4 regions of the Actinopolymorpha sp. NPDC004070 genome follow, and region 1 is predicted to be linked to each of the others. Evidence: predicted binding sites of a transcription regulator. Region 1 holds the regulator's gene; each other region holds the start of a gene.

Region 1 (4,426 bases):
TCGTGGGCGGCCGGCGTGTCCGCGCCGGGTGCGTCCGGGGCCGCTCGTCCGGGGCCGCTCGTCTAGGGCCGGGTGGGTTGGTGCCCCGGCCGTGGCTCGGGCACCGTCTCGTCGTGTTCGGCACGCAGCACCGCGATCTCGGCCTCGAAGTCGGCCAGGGTGTCGAAGCTGCGGTAGACGCTGGCGAAGCGCATGTAGGCCACCTCGTCCAGCTCTCGGAGCGGACCGAGAATGGCGAGCCCCACCTCGTGCGAGGGGATCTCCGCCGAACCGGTGGACCGGATCGCCTCCTCCACCCGCTGGGCCAACTGCGCGAGAGAGTCCTCGGTGACCGGGCGGCCCTTGCACGCCTTGCGGACCCCGGTGATGACCTTCTCGCGGCTGAACGGCTCGGTGACGCCGCTGCGTTTGACCACCGCGAGCGTGACCTGCTCGACCGTGGTGAACCGGCGCTCGCAGTCCAGGCACTGGCGCCGGCGCCGGATGGCCGCGCCGTCGTCGGCGGTGCGGCTGTCGACCACCCGACTGTCAGGATGCCGGCAGAACGGGCAGTGCATCGCCTCGTGACTCCCCTCGCCGCCGGCGGGCGCGACGCCCGGCCGATCTCCGTCCGACACCCGCCGGCACCCTCTCCCCTGGGGACGAACCTGTGGATGACCTGGGGAGAACCTGTGCCTTGCGAATCACAACCTGTGGATGACTTACAGGTCTGTAACTACCACATCTAGGGGTACGCTACGTCGGTCCCGCCGGGCACGCAAGGCGCCCTGCGTGTCGCCGCGCACACGTGTCGGCGTCCTTGCAGGTCAGGCTCGCGGGGCGATTCGAAAGCAAGTTTCCGGCTCGGCGTGTCGGCCCGGAGATGTCGCGAATGGGCGACCTGTTCCTCCGCCGGTGGGGGCACGGAAGCGCACGGGACATGCCGGCACACGGCGCCCACGCCTGCACCGGCGGCCGGCGAGAGGCACAGGTCGGCGAGAGGCACAGGTCCGCGAGAGGCAGGTCGGAGGCAGGTCGGGGGATGGGCGAACAAGCCGCGGGACGGGCAGACACCCGGGCGGCAGCGCAACCGTGCACGTACGCAGTCGGACAGGCCGGCGGAAGGGACCTGGACAGACTGGCCGAAGGCGGGTCAGCGGGCCTGAACGGGGACGATCAGCCGCTGGCCGGCGCGCAGGTCTCCGGCGCGGGACAGGTCGTTCAGCCGGGCGATCTCGTCGACGGTCGCCCGCGGGTCGGCGCCAGGGGTGAGCTGGGTGGCGATCCCCCACATCGTCTCCCCGGGCTCCACCGTGATCGTGGTCGTGGCAGTCGGACGCTCCGCCCCGCCGGCCGCGGCATCGAACGCGGCCTGCGCCAGGAGCCCGAGGACGGCAACGAACGCCAGCGCCGCCATGGCCGTCAGCGTGGTCAGCGCCAGCCGGCCCCGCCGGGTCAGGCGCAGAGTGGAGGCGCCGTCCCGCCCGTCGTCCGGAAGCACGCACGACCGGACGCCCCGCGGTCGCGGGGGACGTCGGCGATCGGCCGGCGACCGCCGGGTGGGGCGCACCTGCCCGGGCGCCACCTCGCGCGGATCGACGTGAGGGACGGCAGGAACCTCCGCCCGAGCCCCGCCCATCCCCTCGTGCGGAACGCGGAGGAACGGGTGGACGCCGCGGGACGGGACGCCGTCACGCCGCACGCCATCGGCACGGCCGGCGCCCGGGTCCACCGGTGGCGCGACCGGACTGAGGTGCCGGCGGCCGCGCTCGGGAGCACCGCCGGCCCGACGGGACACGAAGTCCTCGAGATAGACCACCGACGCGCTGTTGCTCATCGTCCGACCTCCCACGAACACCGATTCACTTCCGTCACGTCGTCGCCCTCCGCCGTGTCGGCGCCGGCCGCTTCCGCTTCACACGTCCGCGTCTCCACTTCCGGCATCGGCGCTCGAACGACTGTTCGACGTACTTACTGATGGATTTCTACACCAGCCCACCGACAAGCACCAGAGTTCGCTCGAAAACACGTTCGACGCGGCTGTCCGGACGCTCCCTTACCTGGTGTTTCGTGGTTTCGTAAAACAATCGCGACACGCGTCGAACAGATGTTTGAAAGTGCTCTGACCAGGCTCTAGGCTCACTTCCGAGGGTCGGCAGAGTCGCGACCCGAAATCTGTGGAAGGAGACAGCCGCTATGCCCAAGCGGAAAAACACAGCGACCGAGTCCCCGACGGCGACCGTCCGGGAGCTCCCCGACGGACCACCCGACGCGACCGGGCTCACTCCACGCCAGCGACGCATCCTCGAGGTGATCCGCGACTCGGTGGAGACGCGCGGTTATCCCCCGGCGATGCGTGAGATCGGTGACCTCGTAGGGCTGACGTCGTCCTCGTCGGTCGCCCACCAGCTAAGGGTCCTGGAGACCAAGGGCTTCATCCGCCGCGACCCCAACCGGCCCCGGGCGCTCGAGGTGCTCGCACCGTCCACGTCCACCCGGCGGCCCCTGGCGGGAGTGCCGGCCTACGACGAGACCGACAGCGGCGAGGACCGCCCGGCCCCCGCGTTCGTGCCGGTGGTGGGCCGGATCGCGGCCGGTGGCCCGATCCTGGCCGAGCAGTCGGTCGAGGAGATCATGCCGCTGCCGCGCCAGCTCGTCGGCGAGGGTGAGCTCTTCCTGCTCCGCGTCCGAGGCGACTCCATGGTGGAGGCGGCCATCTGCGACGGCGACTGGGTGGTCGTGCGCCAGCAGCCCGAGGCGGAGTCGGGGGAGATCGTCTCGGCGATGATCGACGGCGAGGCGACCGTCAAGACCTATCGGCCCCGTGACGGCAAGGTGTGGCTGGTGCCTCACAATCCGGCGTACGAGCCCATCCCTGGAGACGATGCCGTCATTCTCGGTAAGGTCGTCGCCGTTCTACGTCGCGTCTGAGCAGGATGCGACGCTCGTCACAGGAGTCATCACCGGGAGCGACATGTCCGACCCAGCGGCTGAGACCGGCACCACGCCCGGATCCGATCAGGCACCCGTCAACATAGGTGTTGCCGAGTCCGGGCGTCCGGGACCTCCTCCGAAGGAGCCGCTGGACCCCAACGCCGGGAAGAGTCTGACCATCGAGGTGGACGGGACGCGATGGGCACGCGTCCCGATCCAGACCGACCTGTTCGGCCGGGGTGACCCGGTGGCGGACAAACTCAGCGACTACGTGGTCAAGACGGTCCGGCTCGCCGAGGACGACAGCAGGTTCGAGGGCGCGTTCGACGAGCCCTGGTACGTCGTGGTGAGCGAGAAGATCGTGGCGATCTCCCAGGGACGGTCCTACTTCACCTGGGAGATCAACCCGACTCCGGCGGCCCGGGTGCTGTCGAAGTGGGTGCAGCGCACACCGCACGGCATCGGACTCGGCAGCCCGTGGACCATGCAGCTGGCGATCAAGGAGGCCGGGCTTCCGCGCATCATGGTCGCGGCCGGGGCGAGCGTCGTGGGCAAGGCACTGGGCCGGCGCGGCTGGTTCTACCGGGTCGCCGGTCACCGGGTCAACGCGATCGACGGCCCGACGCCCTACTCCGCGTTCCCGTCCAACGTCTCCGCGAAGCTGCCGCCGAAGGCCCCCGACAAGATGGCCGCCGAGATCACCGCGACGCTTCGCAAGGTGCTCCCGCCGGGTCCGGCCGGCACGCTCGGCGGCACCGTGGTGATCGATTCCAACGACCTGGGCCGGGATGTCCTGGGCCACGACACCAGCCGGCCGGCCGAGTTCTTCGCCGAGCTCTTCCGCGACAACCCGTTCGGCCAGGGCCGGCAGCAGACCCCTGTCGCGGTGTGCGTCCACCGCCCCTGACCCGGCCGGCGACCAGCTGACGCCGGCTGTGCTCGCGCGGTCTCAGCTCTCGCGGGCCGACCGCAGCCGGCGCAGCGCACCGAGCGCGACGTCGCGGTCTCCGGTGAACCACATCGGCGGCAGCGACGCCCGCAGGTAGTTGCCGTATCGCGCGGTGACCAGCCGCGGGTCGAGCACCGCCACCACTCCACGGTCGGTCGACCTGCGGATGAGGCGACCGACCCCCTGCGCGAGCAGGAGCGCGGCGTGCGTGGCCGCCACGGACATGAAGCCGTTCCCTCCCGCCTCGTCGACCGCGCGCTGACGCGCCGACATCAGCGGGTCGTCCGGGCGCGGGAACGGAATCCTGTCGATGATCACGAGCTGACAGGCGTCCCCCGGCACGTCGAGGCCCTGCCACAGGGACAGCGTCCCGAACAACGACGTGTCCGGCTCGGCGGCGAACCTCCGGTGCAGCTCACTCAGCTGCCCCTCGCCCTGGCAGAGCACCTCCGTTCCCAGCCGGTCCCGCACCGCCGCGGCCGCCTCCTCCGCCGCCCGGCGGGACGAGAACAACCCCAACGTCGCACCGCCGGCCGCCTCCACCAGCTCGCCGACCTCCTCCAG
Region 2 (4,426 bases), on a different contig from region 1:
ATCACGTGATCCGGTCCCAGCTCGCCGTGGATGAGGCCGTACTCGGTGCGAGGGCGGATGGCACCCGCCAGCAGCCGGAGGACGTCGGCGAACTCGTCGTGCGCTCTCGCCACTCGCCGGTCACGAGACGCTGCCCCGGCGAGATCGGCGAGCGCGTTGTCGAGAACGACCTGCTCGCACGAGGAGCCGACCGGGCGACCTCCGCCCTTGACCATGGCGACCTTGCCGTACGTCGGTCCGAGGTGGGCGTGCATGCGGCCGAGGGCGTCACCCAGCCGGCCCACGACCGCGCTCGCCGCTGCCGGATCGTCCACCAGCAGCGTCTCAAGGTTCGGACCACGGAGATCCTCGACGACCGCGACGTCCGCCGGGAAGTGCGCCCGGCTTCGGTCCGCGAGGTAGACCCGCGGGCTGCGTACGCCCACCGCGTCCAGGTGAGTGCGCGCGGCCTCGAACAACTCGAAGCCGGAGGCGTGCGAGAACGGGTCCGCCCAGTCCTCGTCGTCACCCTTGCCGTCAGCTTTGCCGTCACCCTTGCCGTCACCCTGGTCGGCACCGTCGCCGTCGCCGCTCGGCGAGGACGGCCAGTAGTTCTCGTCCGGGTCCCAGCTGTAGACGATCGCCGTGCTGTCGTCGTCGAACGCGAGGCGGTACACGCCCTTCTTGGTGCCACCGGCCAGTCGTTCGGTGGCAACCAGCCGGCGGCGGTTGCCGAACACCGCGCGGGCGAGCGCGGCCAGGTGCTCAGGGTCGGCGAACCTGCGTTCTGCGGTCACCGGTCGATCCTCGCCGCAGAAACGACAGCGGCACAAGACAATTCGGACATACGCGAAACTCACAGGTCAGGCACAGGTCAGGCACAGGTCAGGCACAGGTCAGGCACAGGGTGGCTCGAGCACGAGGCCGAGGTTCTTCGGGCCGCGGAAGTCCAGCCGTACGGTCTCGCAGGCGCCACCCAGGCCCCGGTGGTGGGCGACGATCGCGGCGAGGAGGTCGGTCTGGCCCAGCTTGTGGGATCGATCCCAGAAGTTGCAGCAGGGCACCACCAGAACCGGACGCGTAACGGCCGAATCCACCACCTCCCGCAGCGCCTCGTCCGGGTGGAGACCGACCACGACGTCGTAGAAGTCGGCCATCTTCGCGGAGTACTCCTCCGCCCGCCCGGGCACGCCCTTCAGCGTCCATCCGCGCGGGTCCACCACCTCGCACTCCATGCCGTACCGCTTGCGCAGCAGACGCGCCAGCATGCCCTGGCCACCGGCGACGTCCGCGACGTACTTCGCCGCCGGGAACCGCTCTCCGACGTACGCCGCGACCACCTCGAAGCGGGCCGGGTCCCCGTGGAACCGATGCCGGCTCATTCCCCGCCCTCCCATGTAATCCCTGTCATGTGATCGCCATTGAACCGCCGGGTGACGTTCCATGTCGCGGAGTCGTCCGAAACGTCCGGCTGATCCCCGACACGTCCCACACGGCGAACGTCTGTTCGAAGCATCGGGTAGGGTCGAGGCGTGACCTCGGCGTTCCAGGGCTCCCTGCTGGACTACGCCGACGAGCCGGGCCTGGCCGAGCTCGCCGGCGCCGTCCGCCGCGTGCCGCTCAGCTACGGAGCGTGGATCGACCTGCGGCCGGGCTGGGTGCGCGGCTCCGACCAGCTGTTCGAGCGGTTGAGTGAGGTCGTTCCGTGGTACGCCGAGAAGCGGCAGATGTACGACCGGGTTGTCGACGTCCCGCGGCTGCTGTGCTTCTACGACGAGGACACTCCCCTTCCCGACCCGTTGCTCGACGAGGCCAGGGCCGCGCTTGACGCCCACTACGCCGAGGAGCTGGGTGAGCCGTTCCGCACCGCCGGGCTGTGTCTCTACCGCGACGGCAGTGACAGTGTCGCCTGGCACGGTGACCGGATCGGCCGCGGCCGCACCGACGACACCATGGTGGCGATCATCTCCCTCGGCGCCCCGCGTTCCCTGCTGCTGCGGCCACGCGGCGGCGGTGAGACGATCCGCCACCCACTGGGCCACGGCGACCTGATCGTGATGGGCGGTTCCTGTCAGCGCACCTGGGAGCACTGCGTGCCCAAGACCAGGGGCGTGGTCGGGCCGCGGATCAGCATCCAGTTCCGCCCGCGCGGCGTGCGCTGAGCCCCGGCACCCACACCCCCGGGCTCGATGGGCGAGACGGCGCAGACCATGCCCGGACAGGTCGGCCGCCGCCCGCCCGGCTTCGTGGTTGGCTGGCGGGCATGCACATCGATCTCACCGGACGGGTTGCCATCGTCACCGGCGCCGGGCGCGGGATCGGCCGCGCGCTGGTGCGCCGGCTGGCCGCCGAAGGGGTCACCACCGTGGCGCTGGACGTCCACCCCGGCGACCTGGACTCCCTCGGCGCCGAGCTCACCTCCGAGACCAGCGTGCCGGCGAGCCAGTTCGTCTGTGACGTCACCGACGCGGCGCGCATCCAGGAGGTCGTCGAGGAGACCGTACGCCGATACGGCCGCATCGACATCCTGGTCAACAACGCCGGCATCGTCGCGGGCGGCCCCGTCGACGTCCTGTCGGAGGAGAGCTGGCGCCGCTGCCAGGACGTCAACCTCACCGGAACGTTCCTGATGTGCAAGGCCGTCGTGCCGGTAATGAAGGAGCAGCGTTCCGGGCGCATCATCAACGCCTCGTCGTTCGCCGCCATCGTCCCCAGCGCCGGGGGCTCGGCCTATGCGGCGGCGAAGGCGGCGGTGGCGCACTTCACCCAGGCACTCGCCGGCGAGCTCGGCCCATGGGACATCACCGCGAACGCCTACGCCCCGGGCATGGTCCCCACCCAGATGAACCACTTCGCCGAACGCTCCCCCGACGAACAGGACAGGCTGCTGGACCTGCTCACGATCCGCCGCTGGGGTACGCCGGACGACATCGCCAACCTGGTCTGCTTCCTCGCCTCCGACCAGGCCGGGTACGTCACCGGGACGCTGATCGACGTCAGTGGCGGCAAGCTCGCCACCCAGATCCCCCGCGCCGCCTACGACCGCGCGGCCCGCGCGACCTGACCGGCCGCGCGGCCAGGGCCGGGGCGGCTCACGCCTTGAGGTGGTCCCGCAGCCAGGTCGCCGCCTGGGCCACCGCCGCCCGCGCAGCCCCGGTGTCACGGAGCGCGTCCAGCATCACGAAGTCGTGGATCATCCCGGCGTACCGCACCGCGGTCGTGGGCACCCCCGCCCGGCGCAGGTTGACCGCGAACGCCTCTCCCTCGTCACGGAGCACGTCGGCCTCCGCGGTGATCACCAGCGCGGGCGGCAGGTCGCGCAGGTCGTCGGTGTCGGCACGCAGCGGGGACACCGTGACATGGGCCCGCTCCTTCTCGTCGGGGGTGTACTGGTCCCAGAACCACCGCATGGCGTCCCGGCGCAGGTGGTAACCCTCGGCGAACTCCTCGTACGAGCCGGTGTCGAACGCCGCGTCGGTCACGGGGTAGAACTCCACCTGCGCGGCAAACCGCACGTCCCCACGTTGTTTCGCCAGCAGGGTAAGGGCGATCGCCAGGTTGCCGCCCACCGAGTCACCGGCCACCGCGATGTGGGAGGAGTCCAGTCCCTGCAGGGCGCCCTGGGCGCACACCCACTGCGCCGCCGCGTAGCACTGCTCCAGCGCGACGGGGTAGCGCGCCTCCGGTGCCCTGTCGTACTCCGGGAAGACCACGGCTGCCTGCGCCTGCGTGGCGAGCTCGCGGACCAGCCGGTCGTGGGTCTGCGCGTTGCCGAACACCCAGCCGGCGCCGTGCACGTAGACGATCGCCGGCAGCAGGCCCCGTGCCCGCGGCGGGCGGAGGATCCGCACACGCACGGACCCGGTGGGGTCGCCGCCATCGCCGTACGGCACGGTCACCCACTGCTCGGCCACCTCGGGCCGGTCGACGCCCTCGCCGGACTGGACCTCGTCCAACGCCGCCCGGCCCTCTTCTGGCGGCAGCTCGTACAGATAGGGCGGTGCGTCGGTCGCCTCGGCGAACGCCTGCGCGGCCGGGTCGAGTGCGATACCTCGCGGGTTAGCCGTCATGGCTGCTCCTGAGACCGAAACGGGCGACTCGGAACGTACGACACACAACGTACGACGAGATCGCCCGCTTCGGAACCGAACGCCTACTTCAGGGCGCCCCTCGTCAGCCCGGCGACGAACTGCTTCTGGAAGAAGATGAACACCAGGATCACCGGCAGGGACGCCAGCAGCGCACCGGACAGCAACATTCCGTAGCGGAAGTCGTACGGTCCGATCAGCGAGGAGATCCCGAGGTTCATGACGAACATCTTCGGGTTGGTGGTGATGATGAGCGGCCAGAAGTAGTCGTTCCACAGTCCGAGGAACGTCAGGATGCCGAGCACGGCGAGGCCGGGACGGACCAGCGGCACGACGACCCGCCACCAGATGCCGAACTC
Region 3 (4,426 bases), on a different contig from region 1:
CGTCACCGAGGACGGTCACCCCGGCCTGCAGCCGGTGGCCGACAACCCGACACTGGGCGTTCGCTACTCGGAGAACATCCAGCCGCCCGAGCCGCTGCGGAACCCGCCGGACAAGTAGGAAGGTGGTCGACGTGACCGGAGGGAAGCGACCCGGAACACCGCCCGGCGTTCGGTGGTTGCGGTTTGGTCATCCGGCGGGGCTCGTCCTGGCTGCGATTGCCGGAGTCGCGGGGTTGACTGCGGCCATCGGCTCGCCCGCCGTGGCTTCCGCGGGTGCGGGCAACGCACGGGCCGGTGACAACCTCACCTTGACAGCGACGCCGACCACCCTGAACGTGTTGGCCGCACCCTGCGGAGGGCGGAAGGTCGACGTCGCCGTACGCAACGACTCCTCGCAGCCGACGTACGCCGATGTCCTGCTCACCGCGGAGGCTCCGCTCAGGGTCACGCCCGACGTCATCTCCAGTTACCTGCCGGTGGGATACACGCTGCACACACCGGTGCAGGTGTCCGCGCCGTTGGGCAGCGTCGATTCCGACGCCAAGGTCACCATTCGGGCGGGCCGGACAGGCCGCGGTCCCCAGATCTCCGTCCCTGTGGTGGTGAAGGCCCCACCGAGCGGTCCCGGTGCCAATCTCGCGCTGTCGGCGACGGTGAGTGCGTCATCGTCCCACGCGAACTTCCCGGCGTGCGGCGCCATCGACGGCGACAACAACCCCGAGGACTGGCTGGTCGCGACCGGGTGGAACGACGCCACCAGGCTGATCTTCCCCGACTGGCTGGCGGCGACGTTCACCCAACCGCACCAGGTGAGCCGGGTGGACCTGTACTCGCTGGGCACCGCTCGCTATCCGGCCGACCGGAACGCGCTGCGGGACTGGGACGTGCAGGTCTGGGATGCCGGTGCCAACGCGGGTAGTGGCGACTGGCGTACGGTCGCCAGCGTGCGCGGAAACACCGTCGCCATGGTCAGCTCGACCTTCGATCCCGTCTCCACGACCGCGGTGCGGATCCTTGCCCTTGCCTCGAACGACGCGACGTACTCCCGCATCGTCGAACTCGAGATCTACGAGTGACCGGAGACCTGCGGGTGAGCCGGCATCTGCGGTGCGTCGGAATCTGCGGGTAGGGACGGGTGTGTCGGGTGACCAGGCGGCCGGCGGCGTCAGTTCGGTGCGGCTTGGGTGTCGAGGATGACGCTGATGGCGTAGTGGAGGTCGAGGGGGTCACCGGACCACCAGGGTGGGGTGAGGGCGTCTTGGTCGAGTGGTTGGTGTGGGTTGATCCAGGGGTGGAGCGCGGATCGGGCCGCGTGGTCGTGGTCGTGGTCGGTGGTGGTGTGGGCTGGTCTTTTGGTGGGGCCGGGTAGTGGGGGTGTGGCGGGGATTTCGGTGCCGTCGGGTCGGTGGAAGGTGAAGGTCCCGTCGGGGTGGGCGGTGAAGGTGTGGTTGCCTTCGTGGGCGAGCCAGTGGTGGTAGCGGCAGATGAGGATGAGGTTGTTCAGGCTGGTTGGGCCGCCGTGGCTCCAGTGGCGTACGTGGTGGATTTGGAGTCCGCGGCGGGTGGTGCAGCTGGGGGCTTGGCAGGTGTGGTGTGCGCGGATTCGGACGGCTCGTGCGGTGGCGGTGCGGGGGAATCTGGTGGGGTCGCTCAGGCCGTGGATCTGTCCGTCGTGGCCGAGGTGGAGGTTGGTGACGGTGGCTTCGCAGGCGAGCCGGTCGGTTGTTTCGGGTGGGAGTGGGGTGCCGTCGTCGAGGGATGCGGGGTGGTGCGGTGCGGTGGCCGTGCCTGGGGCTGCTGCGGGGGTCAGGTGGACGATGATGCGGTACTTGTCGGCGGAGTTGAGGAATGCCGGGGTGTTGGTCAGCAGCGTTTCGGCCATCAGGACGAGGGCGTCGGCGGCCAGTGCCCCGCGGTGGCGGTGCGGGATGGCCCGCGGGGTGCCGTCTGGTGGTGGGTCGTTCGGTGGGGTCTGGTCCGGCGGGGGTTCTTCCGCGGAAGAATCCGAGTTCGGAGGGGGCGTGGGTTCGCTGCCGCCCGGGGCGGGGTTGGTGGAGTTGCCGGATCCCGCGGAGTCGCGGTCCTGGACCGGCGCTTCTGCGGAAGGGGAGGCTGGCTCGGGTGATGTAGTTGGCGCGGGTGGCCCAGGTTTCCGAGCGAGCAGGGTGTCGAGTGCGGCTTCGAGTGCGGCGACGACGACTGCACCTTCGTCGGGGGCGAGTCTTCCGCGGATGACCAGCGAGCCGTCGTCGTCGGTGTACCACCAGACCCCGCGGCGCATAGCTCGGCGGAGGTTCTGGTCCTTGGAACGAGCCGCCGCACAGCCGCGGGCGATCCGGTCGAGCTGGGAGGCGGTGGCACTGCGCGCGAGATTGAGCAGTTCGTCCTCGGCGTCTGCCTCGGCGTCTTCTGCCGTGGCGTCCTCGTCGTCCTCGTACCCGTGGTCGTCCTCGGCGTCTGCGTGTCCCTGCGGTCCCTGATCGCTCGTACCTGCTGTGTCTGGGGGGTGTTTGGCTGGAGTGGTGGCGCCGGGCTCGCCGTTCGCTTCGGGTTCGGCATGTTGTGCTCGACGGCCGGTCTCGTCCGCGGTCTCGCTCGTGCCCGCCCCCTTGGTCTTGCCCGCATTCGTGGTCTTGTCGCCGGTGGTAGGGCGATCGGCTTGGGACGAGCGTTGGTCGGCGTCGGCGATCCTGGTCAGGGCGCGGACCTTGGAGTAGGACAGGCGCCCGGCGGCGAACTCCGCGGCGACCTTCGGGAGGTTTTCGAGGGCACGGCCGACGCGGAGGTGTTCGTAGGCGGCGGACAGGCTCATCCCGCACCGCCAGGACAGCCACTGCGCGGTCGACCTGCACCCGCAGGTGCGCCAGCCCTCGCGCCGGTCGAAGGCGACGATCAGCCGTAACCACTCGTGGGTGGCGATGGCGATCCTGGACGCAAGGTCGCAGATCTCGGCCTCCAAGCCTTCCAGCGACCTGGGCGTACCTGAGCCGGCCCCACCTGAGCCGGGCGGAGACTCTCCTACTCCTGTAGTGGCCTGGTCAGGGGACGCGGGGTGTGGGATCCGCGCCGCAGGAGTGGAGGCCGACGCGGGCGCGTCCTTCGGCACAGCGGTGAAGGCCGAGGTGGGGGAAGTGCAATCGCTCATGTGTTCGATGGTAGACCTGGCCGCCGACAGGCTCGCTGATTCGGCGAACCGGCCGGTCGGCGAGTCTCACCCCCGCGCCGCCTCGCGCCGAGAGTGAATGCGGTGCGGACTACAACGGAGCTGCGGTGCGGAGTACGACGGGGCCGGACACATGCCGACCGGAGTCCGACGGGGACGGGAGACTCCTCACGAAGAGCCGCGAGAGGTGGCGGGCCCACGCGCCTCCCGGATTCTTCCGCGGAAGAATCCGGGAGGCCGGCCGTCCATCCACGGCAGCTCGCGCCGGTACGAGATCATCGGCAAGCCGCCTCCGGTGGCTTCGGGCCGAGACGGATTCTTCCGCGGAAGAAAATCCGGCCGTGCTCGTCATCCGCGGGGTGGCGGTCACAGTCCGCGCCGGCCTCCCGTACGGGCTGGAGCGGAGTGGTCGGCGACGCGTCGGTGACGGACCGGACTCGCAGTCGGCTCCACGGGGCTGGGCCTCGACGTGGTCCGCCGCGACGCGGAGGAGGCAGGCGGGCGCCTGCTGGTCGGGCGGTCGCCGGCCGGAGGCGCACGGGTGGCACTGGAACTCCCGCCCGCCTGAGCCGGAGCGGGCAGCGGCAGTGATCGCGGCAGGTCAGTGCGACGCCTTGGCGCGCAGGTGGCTGGTGAACCAGCGGGTGGCCTGGTCCGCGACGGCTTCGAGGGTGCCGGGTTCCTCGAAAAGGTGCGTGGCGCCGGGCACGACGTGCACGGACTTCTCGCAGTGCAGGCGGCGGGCGGCGTCGAGGTTGAGGTCGACGACGACGGGGTCGTGGCCGCCGACGATCAGGAGCGTCGGCGCCCGGACGAGGTCGAGGTCGGACGCGGCGAGGTCGGGCCGGCCGCCACGGGAGACCACCGCGGCGACGTTGGTCGAGTCGGCCACCTCGGCTGCTGCGGACAGTGCCGCGGCCGCACCGGTACTGGCGCCGAAGTAGCCGATCGGCAGGTCGCGCGTCGCGGGGTGTTCGCGCAGCCAGTTGGTGACTTCCACCAGCCTCGTGGCGAGCAGGGGTATGTCGAAGACGTTGGCGCGGTCGCTTTCTTCCGCGGAGGAAAGCAGGTCGAACAACAGCGTGCCCAGGCCGGCGGCGTTCAGTGCGGAGGCGACGAACTGGTTACGCGGGCTGTGCCGGCTGCTGCCACTGCCGTGGGCGAACACGACCATCCCGGTGGCGTTCTCCGGCAGCGTGAGATGACCGGCGAGCCGTTGCGTACCGGCCGGGATCGTGACCTCCTCGTCCACGCGCTCCGCGC
Region 4 (4,426 bases), on a different contig from region 1:
GCACACTCGTTACCGGCGCCAGCTGACGTCCCACTTCACCGTCCGGCGGATGCGGGACCTGGAGGACCGGATCGCGCGCATCACGGCCGAGCACCTGGAGGCGATGGAACGCCACGGCCCACCCGCCGATCTGGTCGCTGCGTTCGCGCTGCCGATCCCCTCGCTGGTGATCTGCGAACTGCTCGGTGTTCCGTACACCGACAGGGAGAAGTTCCAGCACGACACCAGGGTGCTGCTCCATCTGGACTCCAGTTTCGAGGAGGCGATGGGCGCGCTCGTCTCGCTGCGGCAGTACCTCCACGGGTTGGTCGTACGCAAGCGGGAAGCGCCCGCCGACGACCTGATCAGCACGCTGATCGCCGGTGGTGGGCTCGACGACGAGGAGGTCGCCGGCATCGCCGTGCTGCTGCTGATCGCCGGGCACGAGACGACCGCCAACATGCTGGGGCTGGGTACGTTCGCCCTGCTGCAGCACCCCGACCAGCTCGCGGCGCTGCGCGCGGATCCCTCGCTGGAGGAGAACGCCGTGGAGGAGTTGCTGCGCTACCTCACCATCGTGCACATCGGGCCCACGCGGGCCGCGCTGGAGGACGTCGAGCTCGACGGCGAACTGGTGCGGGCCGGCGAGGTCGTCACCTTGTCCCTGCCCGCCGCCAACCGTGACCCGGAGCGCTTCGGCAACCCCGACGGACTCGACCTGCGCCGTTCGGCGACCGGGCACCTGGCGTTCGGGCACGGCATCCACCAGTGCCTCGGTCAGCAGCTGGCACGGATCGAGATGCGGACCGGGTTCGCCCAGTTGCTCGCGCGGTTCCCGAATCTCCGGCTGGCGGTGGAGCCGGAAAACGTACAGCTGCGAACCGACATGGCCATCTACGGCGTGCACAGTCTGCCGGTGGCGTGGTAGCGCGGTCTGGTCGGTGGGGCTGCGCGCTTCGCCCGCGCTACGTTTGTGCGGCACGGAGTTCACCGGTACGGGAGGTGACGGATGAGGATCAACGTTGACCGGGACATCTGTTGTGGCGCAGGGATGTGCGTGCTGACCGCGCCGGACATCTTCGAGCAGAGCGACGAGGACGGACTGGTGGTACTGCTCCGCCAACCGGATGCTGCCGAGGCCGACATCGCCGGGGAGGCGACGCAGTTGTGCCCGTCGGGAGCGATCACCGTCGCCGACGAGGGTGATCCGGCGAACTGACGGCCAGGTCTGACGGCCAGGTCTGACGGCCAGGACTGACGGCCAGGACTGACGGCCAGGACTGACGGCCAGGCACTGGGAGGGGCGGCGTATCGTCGCCCCCTGCGGTCGTGCCCGATCCGACGGGTGTAACGAGCTGAGCCCGTGGGCCGGCGAAGCGCCAGGATGTGTGTGCCTCACCAACCGGCTCTGCCGGAGCCGCCAGGTTTTTGTCCACAGGTAGCGGATCGGCGTGTTTTCGGGATCGCGTTGTGGACAACGGGTTAGCTGTCGGTGGCAGCCTGTAGAGTTCGAACATATATTCGACAGTGCAGAATCCTTCGGGCTGGGACGGCGGCATCGACGCCGAGCAGCGTCTGGAGGCTGCGCTGGTTCAGGTCCGTTCTGTCGTCGGTGACGCGCTGGCGGCGCCGATGCTGTCACTTCGGCCCGAGAAGCTGGGCCGGTTGTTCGACCTGCACCAGGTCGGCGAGGCGATGATGGCCGCCTTGAAGCTGGCGATGGTGGCCAGGGCCGAGGTCTGCGACGTCGGCAAGGCCACGGGTGCGGCTACGACCGCGACGTGGCTGCGCAACAGCCAGCGGATGGGCAAGAAGGATTCCTACGCCACCGTCGCCTTGTCCCGCGACCTCGACCGCACCATCACTCTCACCGCCCGGGCACTGGCGCGTGGAGAACTGTCGTTCAGGCACGCGCAAGTGATCGCGGGGGCGATCAAGGACCTCCCGAAGAGGATCAGCCTGGAACAGCGCGTAGAGGCCGAGGAGTACCTGATCGCGGAGTCCAAGCGGCGTAACCCCGACGACGTGCGCCTGCTCGGACGGCACCTGCTGCGGGTGGTGGCCCCGGAGGAGTGGGAACGCCGCCTCGGTAAAGAACTCGAGGACGACGAACGCACTGCCGAACGCTCTCGGTCCCTGCGGTATGCGCCGAACGGGATTCCCGGTTCGGAGACCGTGGTGATCAAGCTGCCGGTGCTGGAGATGGAAGTCCTCCGCAAGCTGGTCGAGGCGCTGGTTGCCCGTGACACCCGCCCCGAACCCGACGACCGTCCCCTGGACCAAAAGCGTGGGGACGCGTTCGCGGAGTTGGTCGCCAGGTGGGCGCAGCACCAGGCCTCACCCAGCCGTGGCCGGGGTCGGGACTGCGTCACCGTGCTGATCGATCTGCACAACCTGATGAACGGTGTCGGGTTCGGCACCATCGACGACCTCAACCCCGTCCGGCCCATGCCGTGTGGCTGCCAGACCCCCGACGCCAAACGCCAAGCCCAACGAAAGGCCAAGCGCAAGGCCAAGGGCCAGTCCCAGGAAGAGGACACCAAACGCACCAAGAGTTCTGAGCCGGGACAGCCCGGGTCGGGAGAGTCCGGGCCGGGCGAGAGCCCCCGCGGCACCGCAGGTGCCACGCCTGCCAGTTCCAAGCCCAGCAAGCAGACCGACGACACCAATGGCACCGGGGAAGCAGAGCCGAGCGACAACGCCGGTGTGGGCACCAATGACACCGCGGGAGCCGCGTCGCAACCCGGGGTTGACGAAGAGGTCGTTGACCCGGATCCGACGGACGGCCCTGGCGAGACAGCCCCGCCGGCCGACCCCGGCAACCCGTACGCGGCGGCGGCTGATCGGGGCGAGACGACAGACCTGCACGAGACCAGCGGGGCAACCGCCGCCGACGACCGTGGTCGTCCCGGTGGCCAGCGGGCGACGAGTAGCCGGGATGGTCAAGCGGGCAAGGACAAACTGTCACCCAGCCCATTCGGGGCACACGTTCCACTCGACGCATCCAGCTCACCCGGTCCGGGCGGTGTCGCGGACCGAACACCTGGACCGCGAGAACCCGGCCAGCACCCACAACCGAAGACCACCGCCGGAACCGACCCGGAAGCCGAAAGGGAAGCTGGAACGGGACCCGGGGCTGATAGGGAAACCGATACCGGACCCGAGGACTGGGGTCCCGGGACGCAGGACGACGCCGAGCCCGAATTCGAGCAGGGTGCGGCGGGGCCGGAGGCTGCCATGGATCCGCACGACGGCTGCAGCAAATGCGGCGGTGGCGGATCAGCTCGGATCTCCGGTCTCCGCGGGCAGCCGCTGTCCGTTGCCACGGTTCGGCGGATGGCGTGCGACGCGAACATCATCCCGGTGGTGCTCGGCGGCCACGGCGAGGTCCTCGACGTCGGAATGGCCGACCGGTTCTTCTCCGAGGCCCAGCGACGGGCACTCGCCGTCCGGGACGGATCCCACTGCCACTTCCCCGGCTGCCAGGTCCCCGAACGCCGCTGCGTCGCGCACCACATGGCTGCCTGGGACGACTTCGGCCCGACCGACCTGAAAAACGGAGTTCTGCTGTGCACGTCGCATCACACCTTCGTCCACCATCGGGGATGGGTGGTCAGGATGGGCACGCACGGCCATCCGGAGTACGTCCCGCCGGAGTGGGTGGACGTACGACAACAGGTCATCCGCCCATGACCGCCGCCGAGGTCTTCCGATGCTGTGCCGAGGTCTTCCGAGGCCGCGCCGAAGTCCTCCGACTCTGCGCCGACGAGTTGTCGCGGTCAGGAGTAGGCGCGCCGCATCAGTCCGCGCAGAACCTCACGGATGCCGGCGGCGAAGCTCAGGTTGTCGTGCCGGGTGGACCAGATGAGCTGCCAGGTCACGGTCAACGCGTGCCCGTGGAGGAGGTGGCCGAGGTCATCGGCGGTCAGCGCGTGCCCGTACCCGTCCAGGAAGGCCTCGCGCAGGTCGGACCGGCCCTGCCACGGTCCGAAGAAGAGCTTGCCGAGGTCGGCCACCCAGGCATCCGGGCGAGCCCACTCGAAGTCGATGACGTACAGATTCGTGTCGTCCAGGAGCCAGTTGCGCGGGCTGTAGTCACGATGGCACGGCACCGTCCTCGGGCTGGGAAGCCGTTCCAAGCAACGGATCTCCGACCGGACGAACGCCGTCTCCGCAGGATCCAGCAGCCCCTCCGAACGGGTGAGCCAATCCTCCAACTCTGCTTCCTTCGAGGCCGCGTAGTCCGGATCCGGCGAGATCTCCTCGGCGTCGTGCAGGCGGCGCAGCAGTGCACCGCCCGCGCGGTACACCTCGGGAGTGTGGTCGGGCACAACCTCTCCCGGCACGGCCGACAGCACCAGCATGCGTCGTTCGTCGTCGGATGAACACAGGTCGGGGGCGTGAGGGCGCAGCGAGGGCACCCATCGGCGGTACGCACGGAGCTCGC

What was found. The regulator LexA, encoded in region 1, represses DNA repair genes until DNA is damaged. The targets are predictions, from matches to a motif close to TCGAACANNTGTTCGA.
Region 2: the regulator LexA is predicted to act here: its motif matches at 1,475-1,490, upstream of ABZV93_RS00700 (alpha-ketoglutarate-dependent dioxygenase AlkB).
Region 3: the regulator LexA is predicted to act here: its motif matches at 3,138-3,153, upstream of ABZV93_RS20545 (DUF222 domain-containing protein).
Region 4: the regulator LexA is predicted to act here: its motif matches at 1,489-1,504, upstream of ABZV93_RS17180 (DUF222 domain-containing protein).

Annotation. Positions count from the first base shown of each region.
Region 1 covers NZ_JBEXMJ010000007.1:322,947-327,372, reverse strand. Annotated here, with positions in the region: gene nrdR (transcriptional regulator NrdR) at 63-557, opposite strand; gene ABZV93_RS15490 (LysM domain-containing protein) at 1,133-1,816, opposite strand; gene lexA (transcriptional repressor LexA) at 2,176-2,910, shown strand; gene ABZV93_RS15480 (hypothetical protein) at 2,954-3,820, shown strand; gene ABZV93_RS15475 (ATP-dependent DNA helicase) at 3,863-4,426, opposite strand, start outside.
Region 2 covers NZ_JBEXMJ010000001.1:153,617-158,042, reverse strand. Annotated here, with positions in the region: gene ABZV93_RS00710 (phosphotransferase) at 1-776, opposite strand, end outside; gene ABZV93_RS00705 (hypothetical protein) at 876-1,361, opposite strand; gene ABZV93_RS00700 (alpha-ketoglutarate-dependent dioxygenase AlkB) at 1,512-2,141, shown strand; gene ABZV93_RS00695 (SDR family NAD(P)-dependent oxidoreductase) at 2,243-3,043, shown strand; gene ABZV93_RS00690 (alpha/beta hydrolase) at 3,072-4,049, opposite strand; gene ABZV93_RS00685 (carbohydrate ABC transporter permease) at 4,133-4,426, opposite strand, start outside.
Region 3 covers NZ_JBEXMJ010000011.1:95,953-100,378, reverse strand. Annotated here, with positions in the region: gene ABZV93_RS20555 (alkaline phosphatase D family protein) at 1-118, shown strand, start outside; gene ABZV93_RS20550 (discoidin domain-containing protein) at 261-1,076, shown strand; gene ABZV93_RS20545 (DUF222 domain-containing protein) at 1,166-2,959, opposite strand; gene ABZV93_RS20540 (phosphoribosyltransferase) at 3,765-4,426, opposite strand, start outside.
Region 4 covers NZ_JBEXMJ010000009.1:5,097-9,522, forward strand. Annotated here, with positions in the region: gene ABZV93_RS17170 (cytochrome P450) at 1-907, shown strand, start outside; gene ABZV93_RS17175 (ferredoxin) at 989-1,198, shown strand; gene ABZV93_RS17180 (DUF222 domain-containing protein) at 1,507-3,672, shown strand; gene ABZV93_RS17185 (aminoglycoside phosphotransferase family protein) at 3,759-4,426, opposite strand, start outside.